Regions from separate parts of the Rhodococcus koreensis genome, predicted to be linked through region 2. Evidence: riboswitches for the same ligand, from Rfam matches in the RefSeq annotation. Region 2 holds a riboswitch; the other holds the start of a gene.
The links. A riboswitch is a leader RNA that binds a small molecule or an ion and turns the genes downstream of it on or off. The one in region 2 is predicted to bind cyclic di-AMP.
Positions count from the first base shown of each region.

Region 1: another riboswitch for cyclic di-AMP. It lies ahead of JWS14_RS05845 (NlpC/P60 family protein); the one in region 2 lies ahead of JWS14_RS48365 (transglycosylase family protein).

Region 1 is NZ_CP070609.1:1,277,030-1,284,454, forward strand. Features, by position in the region: gene JWS14_RS05835 (peptidase MA family metallohydrolase) at 1-1,218, opposite strand, end outside; gene JWS14_RS05840 (C40 family peptidase) at 1,268-2,320, opposite strand; gene JWS14_RS05845 (NlpC/P60 family protein) at 2,702-3,247, opposite strand; cyclic di-AMP (ydaO/yuaA leader) riboswitch at 3,262-3,426, opposite strand; gene JWS14_RS05850 (DEDD exonuclease domain-containing protein) at 3,884-5,650, shown strand; gene JWS14_RS05855 (Lrp/AsnC family transcriptional regulator) at 5,647-5,922, shown strand; gene trpD (anthranilate phosphoribosyltransferase) at 5,932-7,020, opposite strand; gene JWS14_RS05865 (ribonuclease E inhibitor RraB) at 7,065-7,425, opposite strand, start outside.
Region 2 is NZ_CP070611.1:377,832-385,256, forward strand. Features, by position in the region: gene JWS14_RS48350 (GvpL/GvpF family gas vesicle protein) at 1-226, shown strand, start outside; gene JWS14_RS48355 (pyridoxamine 5'-phosphate oxidase family protein) at 309-968, opposite strand; gene JWS14_RS48360 (hypothetical protein) at 1,121-1,279, shown strand; cyclic di-AMP (ydaO/yuaA leader) riboswitch at 1,875-2,088, shown strand; gene JWS14_RS48365 (transglycosylase family protein) at 2,097-2,678, shown strand; gene JWS14_RS48370 (YegP family protein) at 3,082-3,261, opposite strand; gene JWS14_RS48375 (ATP-binding protein) at 3,890-5,062, opposite strand; gene JWS14_RS48380 (RNB domain-containing ribonuclease) at 5,702-7,425, opposite strand, start outside.

The DNA of each region.
Region 1 (7,425 bases), on a different replicon from region 2:
GCCGTATTGCTCCGCGACGAAGGCGTTGATCGACCACGCGGTCTCGTAGGCGACCGAGCCGCGTTCGCCGGATTCGGAGAAGTCGGTGTTCTCGGGGAATCCGGTCGGCGGGCCCTCGGCGCCCACCTGCGCGGTCAGGGCCGGCGCGATCTGCCGTGCGGCCTCACCGGTGCCCCGGTAGGCGGCGTACTCGGCGTAGCCCTCCAGCACCCACATCGGTGAGCGGTCCACCGTCTCGGCGCGCGCCGCCACGTGGGTGAGTTCGTGTCGCAGGATCGCCCGCCTGGTGACCTCGGTGAGCCGTTCCGCCGACGAGGGGCTGAACACGATCCGCTGCCCGGTGACCGCGTCGGCGTCGGGGTCGACGGCGTCCGAGATGGCGACCGCGGCGATGCCACGGCCGTCGTGATCGGAACCGACGAGGGCGGTGAACTCGTCCTGCGATCCGGCGACCCACACGAGTGCGCGGCCCGCCCAGTCCGAACCCCACAGCTGGGTGGCGTTGACGACGGCGGCGGGGAGTTCCTCCGCCAGCCGGTCCACCATCGCGGCGTTCTCGGGATGTCCGAGCACCACCGACGTCCGGCCGTCGCCGGTGTCGACGCGGCGCGATACGACCGTTCCGAAGTCCCACGGGCCGCGCCACGTCCGCCGCTCGCCGTTCACGGTGGCACTGTCGCTCACGAGTGCCCAGCTGTCACCACGCCGGGCCACGACGAGCGCGATCGGTTTGCGGGTGGGGCTCTCGTCCGCCCCCGCGATCGCGTAGCGGAGTTGCACGGCCGGCGCCCACACCTCGTCGGCCCCGAGCGCGTCGACGAGACTCGACGGCACCGCCGCCTCGGGACTCTCGGTGATCTCGTAACCCCAGTCCGAGAATTCCACCCCGGCAACGTTGCTCGCGCGGCGCGTCTCGGCGGCCAGGAAGCCCGGCGACGCCGCCCGATCCATCAGACCCGACAGCCGGGCCGTGTCGTTCGTCCGCACGGCCGACGCCCACGTGTCGAGGAGCAACTGGACGGCCGCTGCCCGCGACTCCGTGTCGGCCTGCGCGGTGCCGACCGCCCCGTCGGCGCCCCGCTCGTCGTGAGAGAACCCGGTCAGCGCGAGTACGACGACGACGGCGAGGACCAGTCCGGCCAGCGCGGCGAGCTCCCACGGGCGCGCCTGACGGCGTGAGGTCGGATCCGTTGCGGAAGACGGGTCTGATGCGGGCACGCCGGTGAGTGTATGAGCACGCCTGCGCGCCGTCGCCGGACGGTCGCCGTCAGTAGCGGCGCGCCCCGTAGAAGGGGAACTTCGCCATCGACTCGATCTTCACCGGCACACCGAACGTCGAGGCGTGGAGAATGTTGCCGTTTCCTGCGTACAGGCCGACGTGGGACGCGTCGTTGTAGAAGAGGACGACGTCGCCGGGCTGGAGTTCGTCGCGGGACACCGGGGTGCCACCGCTGGCCTGAGCCTGACTGGACCGCGGGAGCGTCTTGCCGATCTGCTTGTACGCCCAGACGACGAGCCCGGAGCAGTCGAACTGGTCGGGCCCGGTGGCGCCCCACACGTACGGGTCGCCGATGCGGGTCATGCCTGCCTGCAGTGCGCTCGTGCCCGAGCCGGGGGTGAGGTGCGCGAGGATCGTGTCGGGGTCGAAGCCGGGCGGGAAGGGCGTCCCCGCCAGCTGGTCGCGTTCGGCGCCGGTGAGATCTCCGAACGCCTTGATCACGTCGGCGATCTGCGCCTGCAGGTCGCTCTGCTTGCGCTGCAGGTCGTCGCTGACCACCTTGGCCTGCTCGGTGGCCGCCCGCGCGGAATCCGCGGACTGCTTCGACGCCTCGGCCGCCTTGGTGGCGTCCGACGTGGCCGATTGGAATTGCGCGACCTGATTGCGGGTGTCGTTGGAGATGGCGTCCAGAGCGGACATCTGGTCGAGGAGTTGCTGCGGTGAGTCGCTCACCATCACGGCGAACAGGCGATTGGTCCGGGCGCCCTGGTAGTTGGCAGTGGCGAGTTTGTTCACCACGGGCTGGAAGACGGCGACGCGGGCGTTGGCCTCGTCGAGCACACCTTGGTCGGCCGCGAGCCGGGCGTCCGCATCGCGTTGGGCCGACTGCTTGGCCTCGAGATCGATCTGCGCGTTGTGGAGGGCCTCCGACGTCTGCTCGGACTGCCGGGACAGGTCACCGAGCTTCGTCAGCGTCTCGGTCGGGTTGGTGGTGACCGGGTCCGCACCCGCCGGGATCGAGGGCAGCGACACGAGTGCCACCGACAGCGCTCCGGCTGTCAGCACGCTGCCCAGGGAGCGCTTCATCTTGTGTGAGGCCACGGAAATGCGGTTCTCCGATCGTCGATCTCCACCCGCCGGGTCGGTTGTCCGATGCGCGGCTCAGGAATTTCCCCGGCCGATGCGACCGCGGAATGCCGAAGAGGTGGTGACCCCGCGTTGCCGCCCGGTTGGCGCGGCAAGACTTCGCAAGGTCTCGGTTAGGTTACGGAATGACATACGTGTGTGTCCACCCATGTCACGACGGGGGTGGCGGGGACCACCGGGCGGGTGAACGACACGCTGTCTGCCTGGGGCGCAACGACATCGAGGGTGGGTTCGAATCGTGATTCGAACCCACCCTCGGTGGTCGTGCGAGATCCTACGAAGCTACCCCGTGCATCCCCGCCCTCGACTCGGTGGATGCCTCGCCTCGCGCGTGGATCAGTAGCGGCGTGCCCCGTCGAAAGGCATGGACGCGATGGGCGCCAACTTGACGGGCTGCCCCTCGGTGGAGGCGTGGATCACGTTGCCGTTGCCGGCGTAGATGCCCGAGTGCGAGCCGCCGTAGAAGGAGATCACGTCGCCGGGGCGGAGATCGGACTGCGACACCGGGGTACCGGCGGCCGCCTGCGCGTAGCTGGTGCGCGGCAGGTTCAGTCCGGCCTGCTTGAACGCCCACTGCACCAGGCCGGAGCAGTCGAACGAGTTGGGACCTGCGGCGCCGTAGACGTACGGCGAGCCGAGCTTCGCCTGAGCGGCCTGAACGGCCTTGTCACCTGCGGTGCTGCCCGGCGCGGGGGGCGCGGGCAGGTTCGGGACACCGGGGATCTGCGGGATGACGACACCCGGGATCTCGAAGGTTCCGACACCGGGAATGGTGATGGGGTCTGCGGCCGCGGGGGCCGCGGTAGCGGTGAGCGCTCCGACTGCGAGCGCGCCGGCGACGACTGCCCGTCGCACATTCCGCTTGGAAACTTGTGACGCCACGAAAGGGGTACTCCGTTTCTTCCATTCATCCGCCGACCGAGTTAGCTGACGGGTTCGGGCTGGGAAGATCAGCCCTACCCACCGGTGCGTGAGGACGTCCCGGCGGGATTCACCCCAGTAGAAACTTGGGTTCCCGGTACGACCGCTCTCGCGAGTGGCCGATTAGGCGGTGACTAGCGATGCTGCCCCGGTGTTGAGGCTGCGAGACTCCGCTAGGTCTCAGGAAGGTTACGAAATGGAATACCCCGGTGTCGACCGGAACACGCGGAAAGTGTCCGTTTGCGCCGTTTCGAGGCATGCGGGCGCGCGGTACCCACATTCGGTAACGACTCGATAACAAGCGGTATGTTTCCGTTCGCTTTTCGACAGCGGGAGTGGACATTTCGCGTAGCCCCGCGACCCTCCGGGCGTGTCAGGCTCCGCGTTCCCGCTGTTCAACGGGGGTGGCGCGGACGCTGCCCGACAACTGCACCGGACCCGCCGCCCTCGGCCCCCGCACCCCCGGAACCCCCGTTCTGGGTCGCGCGCCCGACCGTCGCTCCACCCGCCGCCGCGGCCCGCACACGGGCAGTGTGATCCTCGTCTCTCCGAGCCTCCCGGGCGGGTCTGTCGGTGCCCGTCCATACGCTCTGAGCCGTGAGTGTCCCCGGCGTACCCGAACAGTTGAGATTCGACGAGCTCGACACCCCGCTGCGGGACACCACGTTCGTGGTGGTCGACCTCGAGACCACCGGAGCGCGGCCGGGCGAGGACGCCATCACCGAGATCGGCGCCGTGAAGATCCGCGGCGGCGAGGTGATCGCCGAGATGGCCACCCTCGTCGACCCGGGACGGTCCATCCCGCCGCACATCGTCGAGATCACGGGCATCACGACCGCGATGGTGATCGACGCACCGCGCATCGAGCGCGTGCTGCCCGCGTTCCTCGAGTTCGCACGCGGAGCGGTGCTCGTCGCCCACAACGCCCCCTTCGACACCGGCTTCCTCAAGGCCGCTGCGTCGGCCACCGACACCCCCTGGCCCAAGTTCACCGTGCTCTGCACGGTCAAACTGGCCCGGCGGGTCCTCACCCGCGACGAGGCGCCGTCCGTGAAGCTGTCGTCGCTCGCCCGGCTGTTCGACGTCGGAACCACCCCGACCCACCGGGCCCTCGACGACGCCCGCGCCACCGTCGACGTCCTGCACGCCCTCATCGCCCGGGTCGGCAACCAGGGAGTGCACAGTCTCACCGAGCTCGTCGACTACCTTCCCGACGTCTCTTCGCACCAGCGGGCCAAACGCACGCTCGCCAGTCATCTCCCCCGTTCGCCCGGCGTCTACCTGTTCCGGGGGCCGTCCGACGAGGTCCTCTACGTCGGCACGGCGACGGATCTGCGCCGCCGGGTGCGCAATTACTTCACCGGCTCGGAGACGCGCGGCCGGATGAAGGAGATGGTCGCGTTGACCACCCGGATCGACCACGTCGAATGCGCGCATGCTCTCGAGGCGGGTGTGCGCGAGCTCCGGCTGCTCGCCGCCCACACCCCGCCGTACAACCGGCGGTCCAAGTACCCGAAGCGCGGCTGGTGGATCACGCTCACCGCGGAGGCCTTCCCCCGGCTGTCGGTCGTGCGGACCCCGGCCGCCGATTCGCTAGGTCCGTTCCGGTCCCGCTCGACCGCCGCCGACGTCGCCGACGTCCTCGCCGAGTACTGCATTCTCCGCACCTGCACGAGCCGGATCCCGAAGGGACGGGCGCACGGTGCGCAGTGCCCGCCCCGCGAGCTCGGGCGCTGCCCCGCGTCCGTCCACGACCGCGACACGGAGGACGCCTACCGTCCCGGTCCGGAGCTCTTCCGGCTCTTCCTGCGCGGCGCCGACGACACGCCGCTGCACCGGATGCGCGCACGGGTGGAGGAACTGGCCGCGGGCAAGTTGTTCGAGAACGCCGCACGGCTGCGGGATCGCACCGCGGAGGTCGTCCTCGCGCTGCGCCGAATGCAGCGCCTGGCGTCGCTCACCGCCCTCGATCAGCTCGTGGCCGCTCGCCCCGCCGCGACCGGCGGCTGGGAGTTCGCGGTGATCCGTTCCGGGCGCCTCGCGTCCGCGGGCTGCGCCCGGCGGGGAATCCACCCGATGCCGGTGGTCGACGCGCTCGTCCTCACCGCAGAAACCGTTGTTCCCGACACGACTCCGCTTCGCGGCGCGTCCCCCGAGGAGGCCGGACTGCTCGCGCGCTGGCTCGACCAGGACGACACCCGCATCGTCAGCGCGTCCTCGGGGTGGTGTGAGCCCGCACGGGGCGCCGGATCCTGGTCCGACTGGTGCGCGCTCGCCCGCGCCGGCAGCGCGTCGACACGGGACGCCGAGACCCGACCACCCGCACCGGGTTCCGCCGGCCACCGCTTAGGCTGGCGATCATGATCAACGCCATCGTCCTGATCCACGCCGAAGCCCACCGCATCCCGGAGACCGCTCAGGCCGTCGCCGACATCGAGGGCGTCGACAAGGTCTACTCCTGCGCGGGCGACGTCGACCTCATCGCGATCGTGCGGGTCCGGGACCACGCGAAGATCGCGGAGGTCGTCACCGAGGGAATCAACAAGGTGGACGGCGTCTCGCGGACGGCGACGCACATCGCGTTCCAGTCCTACTCCAGCGCAGACGTGGAAGCGGGCTTCTCGATCGGCGAATAGGTCCGCCGGCTATTTGCTGGTGGCCAGGCCCGACGTGAGATCGGCCCACCGCCCGAGCAGCGTCGCGGCCGCTCCACTGTCGATGGACTGCGCCGCCGTCGAGAGCCCGTCCGACAGTCCCTCCTCGAGGGTGCGGCCGCCGAGACCCCGGAACGCCGCGATCGCCGCCGCGGCGTTGAGCAGAACTGCGTCGCGGACGGGTCCGGTCTCACCCGCGAGGAGTCGCCGCGCCACCGCGGCGTTCACGTCGGCGTCGCCGCCGCGCAGTTCGTCGAGCGACACCCGTGCGATGCCGATGTCGCGGGGGTCGAACTGACGGGTGGTCACCGACCCGTCGGCGACGATGTGCACGGCCGACGTCGTCGACGTCGTCAATTCGTCCAGACCGTCGTCGCCGCGCACCACCAGCGCCGAATTGCCGCGCTGCGCGAGCACACCGGCCACCACCGAGATCAGGCCCGGGAAGGCGCAGCCGATGAGGCCGGCCCGTGGACGGGCCGGGTTGGTGAGCGGTCCGAGCACGTTGAAGACGGTCGGGATGCCGATCTCCTTGCGGGGCGCGCCCGCGAACCGCAGCGCGGGGTGGAACACCGGCGCGAAGCAGAAGCCGATGCCGACCTCCCGCACGCAGCGGGCCACCTCGTCGGGACCGAGATTGATCTTGACGCCGAGCGCCTCGAGAACGTCCGCCCCGCCACTCTTGGAGGACGCCGCCCGGTTTCCGTGCTTGACGACGCGGATGCCGGACGCCGCGACCACCAGTGACGCCATCGTGGAGATGTTCACGGTGTTGGATCGGTCACCACCGGTTCCGACGATGTCGACGACGTCGTCGTCGACGGGAACCTTACGTGCGTGCCCGAGCATCGAGTCGGCCAGGCCGCGCAACTCCTCCGGCGTCTCGCCCTTCATCTTCAGGGCGACGCCGAATGCCGCGATCTGCGCGGACGTGGCGTTGTCGGACATGATCTCGTCCATCGCCCATTTCGCGTCGTCCACCGCGAGGTCACGTCCGTCGGTGAGCGCACCGAGGACCGACGGCCAGGTGCGTGCAGGCAGCACACCGTCGTTGGTCCCCTGAGCAGTCGGGCTCTGCATCGTCGTGTCCCCTTGTACTAGTGGCGGATCCGATCCCTGGCAGCCTAGTCACCGGGCAGATCGGACTCGCGCGCCGGTTGCGTCGCGTCCCATCCGTCGACCGAGCCCCCGAGCCGCTGGGCCAGCCCGGCCATCCTCGACCGTTCCTGGGAACAGTGCAGCGCATCGAGGACCTGGACCCGCTGCAGCACGAGTTCGACCGTCGCGCCGTCCTCGGCCGGGGACGCCTGCCTGTCCGGATCCAGCGGCCGGTAGCCGTCCTGGGCGGCGATCGACACGGCGTCAGCCACCGACGCCGCAGGCAACCGCAAGTGGTGCCGCAGTACCGCTTCCGCGTCGGCGTCCCACCGCGGATCCTCGGCGGCGGCACGGCCCAGCGCGGTCGAGCACGCTTCCACGTCGTCG
Region 2 (7,425 bases):
CACTCTCGACGCGCTGTCACCGCTGACCGACACCGTCACCGTCCGCGAACCCACCCACGACGAGGATGCCGTCCAGATCGCGGTCCTGCTCGAGGTGGACCGGCAAGGCGAACTCGAGCAGACGGTCGGAGACCTCGCCGCGCGCTGGGACGACCGGGTCACCATGCGCCTCGTCGGCCCGATGGCACCCTACGACTTCGTGGTGGCACCGAAGCCGGAGGGCTGACCGAGGGGTCTGCTGTCAGTCCTCGTCCCGCTGCCCCCTCCAGCAGGTGAAGGGCGGCTGGCGACCGTGACGCTCAGCCACGTCACAAACACCTCGACGGCAAGACCGGAGTCGATTCGGGCGGTGCGGTCGCCGCCGCTCTGTCGTATCGCTGGGTGTCTTTCGCGTCGAAGTAGTCACCGCCCTTGCGTTTCGCTTCGTCGGTTCCCCAGTCCCGGTGCTGCGGAACGGGCTCCATGCGGGGAATGTGCTTGCGGCAGTGAATGTATGCCTCTTCGACCTCCACCATCACCCACCGTTGCGGGATTCGTCCCGGCGCGCAGTCGCCCGGTAGATCCGGGAGTTCGGAGCGCAGCACGTCGTCCTCGACGATCCGCGCCGCGCCGTTGATGTGCAGCCCGATCAGATCGTGGACGAAATCGACGAGCACGAGTCCGACGTGCGGGTTCTCGGCGATGTTGCCGAGACTGGCCATCACCCCGTTGCCTCGGTACTCGGGGTAGGCGAGGGTTTTGGGGTCGATCACGTGCAGGAATCCGGGTGCGCCGGCGCGCAGGCTGTTGTCACATTCGCCGGCCGCGTCCGCGGTGGCGACGAACGCGATCTCCTGGCGGCCGACGAAATCGATCATGGCCGGAGTGAGATGGTCGAGCACCTGTTCGGCATAGAACCGGGCGGCACGCTCGACGGTGCCGTACCGATGCTGGAGGTCTCGTTCTCCGGCGCTACCGATCTGCCTCATCTGTCTCTCCATTACGGTTCGGCATCATTGGCCGGTTCACCCTACGGGACCCAGGCGGGTGCGTCGCGCCGCGCAACAACACCGTGGGAGGGCTGCAACGCGGGCGATCCTGGGCCAGGCATCGGTCGGTGACCTGGGCGTACCGTGAATGGATGAAGACCAAATCCCCTCGAGACGAGCTTGCCCGCCGGCTGGCCGAGCGGGACGAGTTAGTGGTGGAAGTCCTCGAACTCGAGGGCCGGCTGGAGAGGGCCAAACGCCGCCTCGACGAGGTATCCGCCGAGATCGGCTCGTCCGGGCACATCGAGTAGCACTTCTCCGGGGCGTGCAGCACGACCGATGTGGGAGTGTGTACCGGCGGACCGACGAATTCAGCGCTCTCGTCCTGGGTTTCCTGCGGGAGCGCGGCTGCCCTGAGGTGGCCCGCAGAGCCAGGACCGGTCAATGGCCGGCCCGGGAGTTTCGCACGCCCTGCGCCCCATCCCCTCCATCGCAAAGCCTTTCCCCCAGCAGCTGTTCAATGTCGCCCGCTTCATGGTCTACCGGGCCATCGCCGCGCCGAAGACGCACAGCGCCCACCGATCGGACCCTGAGTGTCGGATCCACTCATCCCACCCATCTCCATCTCCGCTCAGGGCACCGGCCAAGGAGATCGTCGACGCACCGCGGTGGCGTGAGCTTCCTCACATAGCGGTCCGGTAACGGAAGGGCAACGGCTCGGCGATACCCGTGTCTCGTTGCCACTAGCTGGGAGGGGTCTCTGTGCGTCCAATGGGGCCCCGCAACAGGCGAAGACACTCCGCGTTATCAAATGGTGACATTGCGGCCTCGGCCCGTTACCGTCGTCACCGGCCGAGGAAACATCGGCCACATCCGGCCCGCCGCGCCAAGCCTCGTCCCGCGGGTACCGGAGTCCCGACGAAGCATTCCAGGGACGAGGACGGGGGACCCAAAGTCCTCCAGGGAACGCAAGTTCTCAGACGGACACCGGTCCGAATGTGCCTCGCACACTCGGATCTTGGGGTGAAGCCAGACCCTCTCCAGCCAGGAGAGGCGAGGCCGGGCGACCTCTCAGCCCGAACCCGACAGCTGACCTCGCAGGCGCGTGTGGAGAGGATCTCGACCACTATGAGCGGACGCCATCGCAAGCCCACCACCACCGGCCGCACCGTCGCCAAGGTCGCCGTCACCGGCGCCATCATGGGTGTCGCCGGAGCAGCCTTCTCGGGCACCGCGAACGCGGCACCCGACTCCGACTGGGACCGCCTCGCGCAGTGCGAGTCCGGCGGAAACTGGGGAATCAACACCGGAAACGGCTTCCAGGGTGGACTCCAGTTCTCCCCGAGCACCTGGAACGCGCACGGTGGCACCCAGTACGCGGCCAGCGCCAACCAGGCCTCGCGTGAAGAGCAGATCGTCGTCGCCGAGAAGGTCCTCGACTCCCAGGGCTGGGGCGCATGGCCGTCCTGCTCCTCGAGCCTCGGCCTGAGCAGCGCACCCACCCAGCGCACCGCCCCCGCAACCGTGCCCGAGGCCCCCGCGGCGCCGGCACTCCCCGACCTCACGGGCGGCGTCCCCAGCACCAGCGGCACCGCGCAGTACGCCGGTGTCGTCGACAGCGCGATCGAGGCCGTCAAGGCTCAGGGCATCGCGATCGATCCCCAGATCCTGCAGCTCATCGACGCGAACAAGGGACTGCTCCCGCAGTAATCCCCCGCGCCTCACAGAAGAGGGGCCCTGCACCGATCCGGTGCAGGGCCCCTCGTGTGTCGTCGGGTCAGCAGTTGGGTATGGGTGCTGATCAGGGGTGTCCTTCTCATTGGCGTTGCTGACAATGGAACCGTGGTAGGCATCGCGCACGACGTCAAGGTCCTACCGCAGCGCCAGGACCTCAACTTTTACGAGAACCACCTGACAACGCTGCTCGCGAAAACGGCATCGGCGGAGCCTCCACGGCGAATGTTCGTATCCGGTTTGAGTAAGTCGATAATCCGGGTGTATGCGAGACGATTTCCCTTTGTGGCGGACCGAGGGGTGCTGGGTCTGCGCCGCCCGAACCGAATAGCCTGCCACCGGAGCGTTCCCGTCAGCGCAAGGCATGCGTCCGTTCAGGTCAGGTTAGGTCCGCGGTTGGAGCCGTTGCCGCATTGGCTTTGATTGAGTCGATCCCGTTTTGAGCCGCCGCCTTCGAGGTGTAGCCCTGGCTGGCCGCGATGATCTCGCCGTTAGCCGCCTTCAGGTGAAACCGGAACTGGCCGGCGGTGTCCTTGAACAGCTCGAACTTCGCAGTCATCGCTCCTCCTCTGGATGAGTCCCCGGCGGACGCGGACCATGCTCACGGTAAGCCGATCGAACACGCATCGACAACGAAATGCACGATTCCCCCACGGAGGTCAGCTACCAGGCATGGCCGTTGAGTGCCCGGAAATGATGCATCTGATGAAATACGGAGCAGTCTAGTTTACATATTAATTGTCACCGGCAATCGAAAATAACTGCCTGCCAACGATTTTGGCGCACCACTCGATTGAGGTGATCGTTGCGGGGGCGGGGGCGAGGCGCAGTCGGGGTAAGCCCTTCGCGGAGGTCGGTCTCCGATTGATCGTTTCTGCGCACGGATGCGCCGGGCTCCCACCCAACACCATCGGCTCGACCAACCTCGTCCACATCCATCGCATCGGCACCGACGACTTCACCTCACACTGAACTTCATCGGATCACCGAGACGTGTGTACCAGAAGTTCTTCGATCCAGGTTCCCGGGAAGGCCACCATCTCACTCATCGGTGCGGGCGACTTCTGTAAGAGGACGTTTCCGCATCGTTGTTCAGGGATAATTTTTCGGACACACCTGACTCTGAGACTGCTACACGAATGCCGGCAGCGAGTGCGCTATCCGAGTCGGCGCGTGAGACCGGAGTTTCAGGCGGTGGGCTGGCGTCGAATGAAGTCGGCCATTCCCGGGACGGTGAACGCGATGCGACCGTGTTCGGGTGACCAGATGAGGCCCTTTTTGATGGCGGAATCACGGACGTCGCTGACCGCGGTCGTCGCCACTCCCATGGCTGCGGCGACCTTCCCGGACCGGGGAGTGGGTTCCCCGGTTTCGGCGATGGCGCGCAGGTATCGGCGCTCCCGGTCGGTGGCTCGGGTCCACCGGGACGGGAAGAACCCGTCGTCCAAGGCTCGACGGCCTTCCTCGACGGCGAGGTGGGCGTCCTCGGTATTGAAGGGGGAGGCGGGGGCGGTGTGCCAGATCGCCTTGCCGAACTCTTGCAGGAAATATGGGTAGCCGCCGCTGGCTTCGACGACGATCTCGAGCGCGTCCGGGGTGAACGCACCCCCGTGCGCCTCGACCGGGACCCGGAGCGCGTCGGCGGCATCGGCCGGGGTGAGCGGGCCGATGGTCCGGTAGGAGAATTGCCGTTCGGCGTAGGAGCGGCTGTCGGCGAGCACCGCCGGCAGGCTGGGTAGGCCGGCGCCGATGACGAAGAACGGCCATTCCCGTTGGCTGGCGCGGTGTTGCACCGCGAGCAGGGCACCGAGCAGGTCGGGGTCGAGGTCCTGCATTTCGTCGATGAACAGTCCGAACGCGGCACCCTTTTTGCCCATGACGTCGCTGATCGCTTCGACCAACTCCTCGAGGTCGAGGTCGATGTCTCCGCTGGCGGCCCGCCCGCCGAGGGCGAGTTCGATCTTGGCCGGGCCCAGCCCGACTCCGAGGGTGAAACCCCGCGCGAGGGAGACGAGGTCGTCGATGACCTTGTGCAGTTGATGTTTGCGGCTGAAGCGGCGCAGACCGACGGCGAGTTCGTAGCCGAGGCGGGCGCGGACCGCGGCGATCCCGGCCTCGTTCGGTCGGGCCTCGATGCTGATCGCCAACCATCCCTGCCGCTCGGCGTGCTCGGCCAGGGTGTTGAGCAGGGTGGTCTTGCCGACCCCGCGGAGCCCGGAGAGCACCATGCCGCGGTCGTAGTTGCGTTGCTTGCTGCGGTCGACGAGGAGGTCGAATTCCTCGCGCTCCCGGTCCCGGCCCTCCAGGGCCGGGGGCCGCAAACCTGAGCCGGGTTTGAACGGGTTCAGCGCGGGATCCATATCGACAACTATAGACGTTTATGGAAAAGAGTCCATAAGTTCCTATAACTAGCTATAGCTGCCTTTAGGTCGGTCCGATCTCCGCTGCTGCGGGTGCCCCGAATCCGTGGTCCTTGTCCGTCGCCGAACCGGGACACACATTTTCGTGGCCCGGCGACTATCTAGTGGGGAGTGGGGGGAGTCGCAGCATAATCGCAGTTCAAGTGGGCTAAAAAGGTGGTCGATGAGGTGGGGAGTGAGGATGATAAGCGGAACTGAATCGGATTCAAAGACACTCGATCTCGGGTCGGTAGCGCCCATGTCGGCGATGCCGGTCAGTTGTCGTCGGCGCCGCAACGCCGCGGTGCGGATACTCCCCTGACACATCGGTCGGAAATCTCGCATCAGCACTGGTCTCGACCGGCTGCCCGACGACCTGCTCTCGCCCGAACCGGGGTGTGGTGTCCCTGCGTCATTCTGTTTTCGGATCGAGGGGAGTCGGGATGTCGATGCTCCGATCGATCGACGGCGCTCTTGTCCGGCCGCCACGAGAGTGCCGCGTTAATCGGCGGGCCTCAGGCGGCTACCCGGGGGCAGCGGTTCAGCTGTCCCGGCGCCCGACTGGTGTCGCCGCGGTAAACACAAGACCGCGCGGCGCCATCATTGCCGGGCGAAGAGTGCCTGGATGAGCGCGGTGGCCGATGCGGTCTTCGCCACGGTTTTCGTGGTTGCGTCGGCGGTGGCGGTGTGGCCGGCGAGGTGCACGGTGGCGGTGAACCGGGGTGCGTGCGGGGGCCCGTCGGTGTGGAACGCCCACACGGGCGGGGGCTGATTGTTGTTCTGGGCGAGGCTCATCAGCCAGGCGGTGGGGTTGGACAGTGCCTTGGATTTCTTCGCCCCGTCCAGGTTCAGGGCGGCCGGAGCGGTCGTACGGTGTGGTGCCGCGGATTTGGCGGGACCGGAATCCTCCGGCGCCGGCGGGGGAGTCGTTGGCTGCGGGGATGGCTCGATGGTAGGCCAGTCCGGTGCTGTGTCGGGGTGGTCGGTGCCGATCAGTTGCGCGCGCACTGCCGCCCAGAGGGCGGCCTGTTCGGCCGGTTTCTTCGCGGCCGCCGTGGCCCACGGCCCGCGAATGCTGCGGTGGGTAGCGCGGGCGGCGAACAGTGGGTTGTGGTCGGCGCCGTTGCGCCGGATCTCCACGTCGGTCGGCGGTTGATCGTGGGCTTGCCGCCACACCGACACCACGCTGGGTCCCATCTCCGGGTGGGTGGCGGCGAGAGTGTCCAGGACGCGGAGTTGGATGGGAAGCCAGGTGGGGTCGGCGGCGTCGATCAGGACCGCGACGTCCGGGGCGGTCATCAGGTCGGCGTCGACGCGGCGGACGACCTCGGCGGCGAGTTCGGCCCGAAGTGGTCCGGCGGCTTCGGCTTTGAGGACCTTGTGGAATCGTCGACTGTCGAGGGCGGTGAGATCGGCGGTGGCCGCCTGTTCGGCGACGATGCGTTGGTCGGCGTGTTTGAAGTGATTCTTCTTCGCTTCCCGGGCGGCGCGGGTGCGCCGGTTCAAATCGGCGCCGAGGGCCGCCAACTGATCCGGGGTGTAGGGGGTGGGGGAGTGGTCGAGGTGGGCGAAGATGATCCGCTGGTTGATCAGGTCGGCCACCCGGCGCAGCGGGGAGGTGACGTGGCTATAGCCGCTCAACCGGAGACCGTAGTGGCCGTGGACCGTCGGATCGTAGGTCGCGGCCCGCAGCGTCGACAGCAGGCGCCCACGGAGTTTCGCGAACAGGTCCGGGTCCCCGGCCGCGGCGGCGATCTCGGTCATCAGCTCGTCGGTGCTGCCGGCGACCGGGTTGGGGCGGTGGTTGCGGAATAGGATCGGCAATCCCTGCTCCACACACCACAACGCCACCGCTTCGTTGGTGGCGATCATCAGCTCCTGCACGATGACGTAGGCGACGGTCCGCAGTTCGGCGGCGATCGCCACGATGGCCCCGTCCTCATTCGCCGCCCAACCTTGGGTGAGGTCGTAGAACGCGAGCGCGCCGCCGTCGCGGCGGGCGGTCAGCAGGACCTGCGCGGCCGCATCCGCCGCGGCCAACTGAGGGTGCAGCGGATCTGCCGGGTCGGTCAGAATGCCAGGCACCTGTGTGTGATCGACGGCCACGCACCGGCCCGACGGAATCTCCCCCCGGTCGACGGCGGTGTCGACCAGCCGGCCATCGGTGGTGATGGTGCCGGTGACCCGCAGACTGGTCCGCACGGCTTCGGCGGTCAGGGTGGCCGCCTGCTCGGCCGTGTCGCCGAGCATCGGAATGGTGCGGCTGCGCAGGTACCGGGTCTCCGCCCGCAGGAACGCCTGCTCGTCGGCGACCGACCCCAGTT